3 regions of the Catenulispora sp. GP43 genome follow, and region 1 is predicted to be linked to each of the others. Evidence: riboswitches for the same ligand, from Rfam matches in the RefSeq annotation. Region 1 holds a riboswitch; each other region holds the start of a gene.
The links. Region 1 has a riboswitch for cyclic di-AMP ahead of ABH926_RS41890 (NlpC/P60 family protein). Riboswitches for the same ligand answer to the same signal wherever they lie in the genome.
Positions count from the first base shown of each region.

Region 1 (2,261 bases):
GCGCACTGTCCAGAGCCTGTCCAGAGCCCTGTCCAGGCCCCTGGTCGCCCTTGACCGAGCCTGGACGGCTCCGGCAGCGCGCCGCCGCGGACCCCGCACCTCGCCGGTGGCGTCCGGCCCGGTTTCGGGGAGAAAGACCAGGCCAGACCCCGTGCCCGCGCGCGGCGCGCAGCGGTTCGTCCCGGACCCACACAGACCGGGACGAACTGGCGCACGCCGCGCACGGACGGGTTAGCGGTGCCTCAGGGGCGGGCGTAGGACACCAGCGGCATGGTGCTGACCGCGGCGATCTCGACGTTCGTGCCCGGGTGCGGCGCGTGGATGACCAGGCCGTTGCCTATGTACAGGCCGACGTGGTCCACGTAGCTGCTGTTCCCGTAGAAGAACACCAGGTCGCCCGGCTGGGCCGAGGACGCCGGGACGGCCGGCAGCCCCTGCATCTGCGCCGTGGCGGTGCGCGGGATCGATACGCCGGCCGCCTTCCAGGCCGCCTGGGTCAGCCCCGAGCAGTCGTAGCCGCCCGGGCCGGTCGCGCCGAAGATGTACGGCTTGCCGATCTGCGACTGGGCGAAGGCCACCGCCGCGGCGGCGCGGCCGGACACCGACGGGATCGTCACCTTGGTCGAGCCGCTGGAGGAGGAGCCGGACGAGGACGAGCCGGAGGACGACGTCGAGCTCTGCGAAGCCGCCTGGGCGGCCGCCACGGCCGCGGCGCGCTGCCTGGCCTGCTCGGCCTCCAGCGCGGCCCGCTGCTGCGCCTGCAGCGAGTTCAGCAGCGCCTGGGCCTTGGCCACGTCGCCGTCGTACTGCTTCTTGGTCGCCTCGGCGGCCTTGGTCTGCTGGTCCAGCAGCGCCATCTTGGCCGCGGCCTGCCTGGCCTTGGCCGCCAGGTCCGCCTTCTGCTGTGCCAGCAGGGTCAGCGTGTCGGCGTTGTTGGCCTGGACGCGGCCGACGGTGGCCGACATCTCCATCATGGTGGAGGGGTCGGCCTGCATCATCACCTGCAGGGTGGGGTCCATGCCGCCGCTGCGGTACTGCTCAGCGGCCAGTCCGCCGAGGCGGGTGCGGGTCTGGTCCATGGTCGCCTGCTCGGCGGTGATCTGCCGGTTGATGCCGTCGACCTGCTGCTGCAGCTTCGCCTGGGCGTCCTGGGCGGCGTTGTAGGCCTCGTCGGCGGAGGCTTCCTGCTGGTAGAGCTTGTTGAGCTGGTCGTTGACCTGCGCGATGGTGGGCTGCGGGTCGGCGTTGGCGACGCTGGGCACCAGGACCATGGTCCCGGCCGCGGCCGCGCCGAGGGCCAGCTTGGTGTACTTCGGGGCACGCGGACGACGATGTCGGGCGGTGACAGTCATGCGAGCTTCTGGGCTCCATCTCCTCCTTGTCCGCCTACCGGGTTAGCTGACGGATTCGGACTGAAGAAGTAGCCCTACGGTCGCACGCGCACACACGACGGCGAGTGCACGCCGACCGATTCACCCCACTGGCGCCACCCTCGCTTACCGCTCGGGCCGCGCCGACGAACCTGGTTCCCCGGCTCCGCGACGGGCGCGGACTCGGCGGTGCCTCGACGCCCGGTACCTGCTGGCCCGTTGGGAGCGGCGAAGCCCTGTGGACGTTAGTCACCGGCGGCCTGCCTAACAAGCGACAAGTCCATGATTCGTTCAGCGAACGCTTAGATACCGGCCACCCTTCGGGCAGGGTCGGAAACCGGCTGTATACGAAGAAGAAGGCCCAGACGCTCCCGTTTCGGGGGCGACCTGGGCCTCGGACACGGATGTCCGGTTAGTGGAAAAAGCGAATCCTGCGACGTTTGTTGCCCGCCGTTGTGACGTCGGTCTCAAACGCCCGCTCGCCCTTGGCATCACGGAAAGACCGCACGTTGAGCATGGCCGCGTTCACAGGGTGTGCCTTGTCGTCATCTGCCGGACTCTTCACGGATACCGGAGGCATGACGATCTCGACCGGTTCGCCGTTCATGTCCGGCAGGACCGCGCCGACGATGCGCACCTCCTGCGGATCCTTCGGACCGGACTTGGCGCCCGGGCCGTACAACAGGTTGCTGATCTCCAGCCAGGTCTGCTCCACGTGCGAGATGTAGTCCAGGCCGCGCTTGCCCAGCGGCGCGTCGCCCACGGCCTTGGCGTTGAACCGCCCGTAGCCCAGGATCCGGCCGAGCAGGTCCCGCTCCACGCGCATGTCGTTCACCTTGCCCAACGGCAGCGCGTCGAAGGACCGGGTGATCACCCCGTGGGTGTGCAGGA
Region 1 is NZ_JBGCCT010000030.1:134,531-136,791, forward strand. It holds gene ABH926_RS41890 (NlpC/P60 family protein) at 243-1,352, opposite strand; cyclic di-AMP (ydaO/yuaA leader) riboswitch at 1,370-1,569, opposite strand; gene ABH926_RS41895 (PH domain-containing protein) at 1,783-2,261, opposite strand, start outside.

Region 2 (2,261 bases), on a different contig from region 1:
TCGACCCGCTGGTCATCGACCGGCAGATGGACAAGTTCCGCAAGGGCGCGCGCACGCTGGAGGCGCAGTGCCAGTTCTACGGCGTGACCATCACCCACGCCCACGACGCGGCGGCCGACGCGCTGGCCGCGATGAACCTGGCACAGGTGATCGGCGCCAGCTACCCGGCGGTGGGGACGCTGGACGCGGTGCGGCTGCACGAGGCGCAGGCGCGCTGGAAGGCCGAGCAGGAGGCGGACCGGGCGGCGTTCCGCGAGCGGCGCGGGGAGAAGTCGTACGCCGAGCCGGAGTGGCCGACCCGGCCGCTGGCCACCTCGGCGTGACACAGAACACACCCCCACAGCAGTAGAGGCAAGCGGCGGGGGGGCCCGGGCCCCGGGGGCCCCCCCCGGGCGGGGATTAAGGCCCCGTACCAAAGCCCCGATCGCCCCCCCGCGGGCCCGCGGGCGCCGCCCCCCCCGCCCCCGCCCCCCGCCCCCCAACCCCCCCCCCCCCCCCCCCCCCCCCCCCCCCCCGGGGGGGCCCCCCCCCCCCCGCCCCCCCCCGCCGCTGTCGTCTAAACAGGCCACTGACATTCGCCGCATAGCGCCGCCGCGATCCCGGCCGGCCGCGCCGCCGAGCCGGCGAAATGCCGGACCAGCAGGCACTCTTACAGCACTTTCGCGCTTTGCACCCGTGATCCCGATCGATGATGCCGACAACACGTCGGAAAGAACCACGCGATCGACCCAGTCCGAACCAGGACAGCCCGGACTGAATCAGGACCACTAAACGCCTGGCGAAGTAAAATCCTGGTATAGCGTCCTGGGCCGATCCCTTTTGTCGTTCGGGGTCTCGCTAGGGTTACGGCCGGACCCCCGTAACCACGCCGCCCAACCTGGACGGTGGCGGGAGTTCACGCCGAATCCGGCGAAGCGCGACCCGCCGTTTCCACGGACTCCCACACGGTCCGAGGGCGGAGCGCCGATCTGGAACCGGGGACCCACAAGTCCCACCGGCCCGCATGCACTGGGGCCAAGGGGTGAATCGGTCCGCTGCGTACCCCCGCGCGGCGGCCTGCAGGGCACGCTTCTCAGCCCGAACCCGACAGCTAACCCGGTAGGCGGCAGGGAGAGAAGGAGAGTCGCCCTAGTGGCGTCCCACAAAACCGTGACCACTCACCGCGCGTCCAAGAAGACGATCACCGCCCCCCGTACCGCGGTGACGCTGGCGACCGCCACGGTCGGTTCCATCGCCCTGGTTCCGGGTCTGGCCCACGCCGACCCGACGCCGAACCTGAACGATGTCAAGAACCAGGTCAACAACCTCCACCAGCAGGCCGAGCAGGCCTCGGAGGCGTACGACCAGGCGGCCACCAACCTGGCCGCGCTGCAGAACAAGGTCAACCAGATCCAGGCCCGCATCACCGCGGAGCAGTCGCAGCTGACCAACGCGCAGTCCTCGCTGGGCAGCCTGGCCGCCGCGCAGTACCGCGCCGGCGGCGTGGACGACTCGCTGCAGCTGATGCTGTCGGCCTCCCCGGACAACTTCCTCCAGCAGGCCACCGCGAACTCCGAGGTGTCCACCCGCTCTGCCGCCTCGATGCAGACCGCGCAGGAGATCAAGCGCCAGCTGGACCAGGACAAGACCGAGGCCTCCTCGGACCTTCAGCAGCTGCAGAAGACCCGCGACGAGATGGCCCAGAACAAGACCGACATCGACGCCAAGGAAAAGCAGGCGCAGGCCCTGCTGGACTCGCTGACGCCGACCCAGCGCACCGAGTACCAGCAGCAGCAGACGCAGGCCAACCAGCAGAACGTCAAGACGCCGGCCAACCTGCCGCCGGCGCCGAACGCCCGCGCCGGGATAGCGGTCGCGTTCGCCAAGGCGCAGCTCGGCAAGCCCTACGTCTACGGCGCCGACGGCCCGAGCAGCTTCGACTGCTCCGGCCTGACGATGGCCGCCTGGGGCGCCGCCGGGGTGTCGATGTCGCACTCCTCCTCGGCGCAGGCCTATGAGTTCCCCCAGGTCAGCGAGGCCAACATCGCCGTCGGCGACCTGGTCATCTACTACGGGAGCCTGCACCACGTCGGGATATACGTCGGCAACGGCATGATCATCCACGCCGCGATGCCGGGCACGGTGATCCAGTACGCCCCGCTCCACTCGATGCCTGTGGCGATGATCGTGCGGCCGTAGTATCGTGCCGAGCCAGCCGCGGGGCGCCGACGTCACGTCGGCGCCCTTCGACGTTGTCAGGGGGACGGAATGTCAGAGTACGA
Region 2 is NZ_JBGCCT010000021.1:27,297-29,557, forward strand. It holds gene ABH926_RS34620 (exonuclease domain-containing protein) at 1-323, shown strand, start outside; cyclic di-AMP (ydaO/yuaA leader) riboswitch at 952-1,120, shown strand; gene ABH926_RS34625 (NlpC/P60 family protein) at 1,150-2,178, shown strand; gene ABH926_RS34630 (hypothetical protein) at 2,248-2,261, shown strand, end outside.
Region 2: linked by a shared signal. The riboswitch ahead of ABH926_RS34625 (NlpC/P60 family protein) and the one ahead of ABH926_RS41890 (NlpC/P60 family protein) in region 1 are both predicted to bind cyclic di-AMP.

Region 3 (2,261 bases), on a different contig from region 1:
GCGCAGGCGCTCGGGCACCAGCAGCGGGTCGCCGGGCTGGACCACGGTCCCCGATCGCAGTGCGGCGCGGCCCAACTCCAGCGCGTAAAAAGGGTTCCCGCCGCTGGCGTCCCGGATCCGCTGCGACAGCTTGTCGGTGGGACGCAGGCCCAGGCGGGTCCGCAGCAGTTCGGAGACCACCGGGCCGGGCAGGTTACCCAGGGCGATCTCGACGGCGTCCTCCGGCAGCAGCCCCCACCAGGTGGGCTCCTGGCCTTCCGAGAGCCGCTCGGCGGCGAGCACGCGCACGCGGCTGCCCTGGCGGCGGCGCACGGCGAAGGCCAGCACCTCGGCGGTGGCCGAGTCCAGGCAGTTGACGTCGTCCAGGATCAACAGCACCGGACGCTCCGCGGCCAGCGCACGCAGCGCCTCGACCACCGCGACGCGGATCGCCAGCTGGTCGGTGGCCGCACCGTCGGGGACCGAGCGCATCAGGACACCGTCGAAGGCCGGGCGCAGGTGATAAGGCACCACTTCTGGCCGGGAAGCGACGGCGTCGGAGAACAGGTCGTACAGGCCCAGATAGGGCAGCCAGGACTCGGCCGCCGCCGAGGCGGAGCGCAGCACCAGCTGCCCGGCCGCCGCGCACGCCGAGCCGATCGCGTCCAGCAGCGCTGATTTGCCGATTCCGGCTGGGCCGCTGACCAGGACCCCGCCGCCGGCGGCCAACGCCGCCATGCATTTCTCGAGCGTCTGCTGCCGGCCGAGTATCGCTGGTGCGTCCTTCACGCAAGGAAGTGTCCTCCCGTCTGCGGCCTATTGGCGAGTCCGAAGTACCGGCTCGTGCACAGAGCGTCTCTGACATACGGCGAAATACCTTATGTCCGATTCCTCCGCGTTTTCCGCATCGAAATCAATCACTGGATATAGAAGCCGCAGCTACCGAGCGCGTTGTTATCTTTTCGAGACCATCTCAGCGTGCATTTCCGCCGCTGGTCCCGCTACGGTCGCAGACCAGGCACGCCGGTCCTTAGACCCGGAAATCGGGACACCGGCTGCCTACGCCGAATCCCAAAAGCGTGCAAAGCGCCGGACGGGAACCGGGGACCCACGTCCCAATGGGGTGAATCCGCTTCCGAAGTGGTAGGGCAGCCTCTTTCGCCCGAACCCGTCAGCTAACCCGGTAGGCGGTCAAAGAGGAAGAACACAACGTAGATGCGCACTCCCCTGGTGCTCGGCCGCCGTTCCCGCGGCCTGACCCTGACCGCCGCCGCCCTCGGCGCGGTCGCCGTCCCGACCCTCGCCTCGGCGGCCCCCGCGTTCGCCGCGGCGCCGCACGCCGCCCCCGTGGCCGCCCCGGCCCTGGCTCCGGCTCCGGCCTCGGCCGTGGCCGCCGCCGTCGCCGCCGCCGCTCCGGCCCCGGCCGCCGCCCCGGTCGCCGCCGCCCCGAAGGCCGCCGCGCCCAAGACCGACGCCCCGGCCTCGGAGAGCTACACCGTCCGCTCCGGCGACACCCTGTCCGGCATCGCCCAGGCCAAGCTCGGCGACGGCAGCAAGTACCCGGAGATCTTCAAGCTCAACACCGGCAAGGCCCAGGCCGACGGCCGCAAGCTGTCGGACCCGAACCTGATCATCACCGGCTGGGTCCTGAACCTGCCGGGCGCCAACGGCACCGCGGCCCCGGCGTCGACCTCGTCCTCGACCTCGACCTCGACCTCGACCTCGAACCAGCCGGTCGTGGAGTCCGCGCCGGTGAAGTCGACCCAGTCGGCCAAGACCACCACCCAGACCACGACCCAGAGCGCCACCGCGGCCTCGGCGTCGACCGGCACCTACGCCAACAACCTGGACGGCTGGATCAAGCAGGCCATCTCGATCCTGAACGCGCACGGCTACTACGTCTCGTACAACGCGATCTACCAGACCGTGATGCACGAGTCGGCGGGCAACCCGAGCGCCACCAACGGCTGGGACTCCAACGCCGCCGCCGGCCACCCGTCGATCGGTCTGATGCAGACCATCCAGCCGACGTTCAACGCGTACGCGCTGCCGGGCTACGGCAACATCTACAACCCGGTGGCCAACATCATCGCCGGCGTCCGCTACGCGGCGGCCGTCTACGGCTCGCTGGACTCCGTCGTCGCGGCGCGCTGCGGCGGCTCCTGCTGGTACGGGTACTGATCCCGCACCGGTCCACCGGTTCCCCTGTGTTGACAACCGAAAGCCCCCGAACGGATCGTCGTTCGGGGGCTTCGGCCGTCCTGTATCAGGCCTAGAAGCGC
Region 3 is NZ_JBGCCT010000009.1:45,494-47,754, forward strand. It holds gene ABH926_RS19585 (AAA family ATPase) at 1-768, opposite strand, end outside; cyclic di-AMP (ydaO/yuaA leader) riboswitch at 1,032-1,183, shown strand; gene ABH926_RS19590 (transglycosylase SLT domain-containing protein) at 1,195-2,160, shown strand.
Region 3: linked by a shared signal. The riboswitch ahead of ABH926_RS19590 (transglycosylase SLT domain-containing protein) and the one ahead of ABH926_RS41890 (NlpC/P60 family protein) in region 1 are both predicted to bind cyclic di-AMP.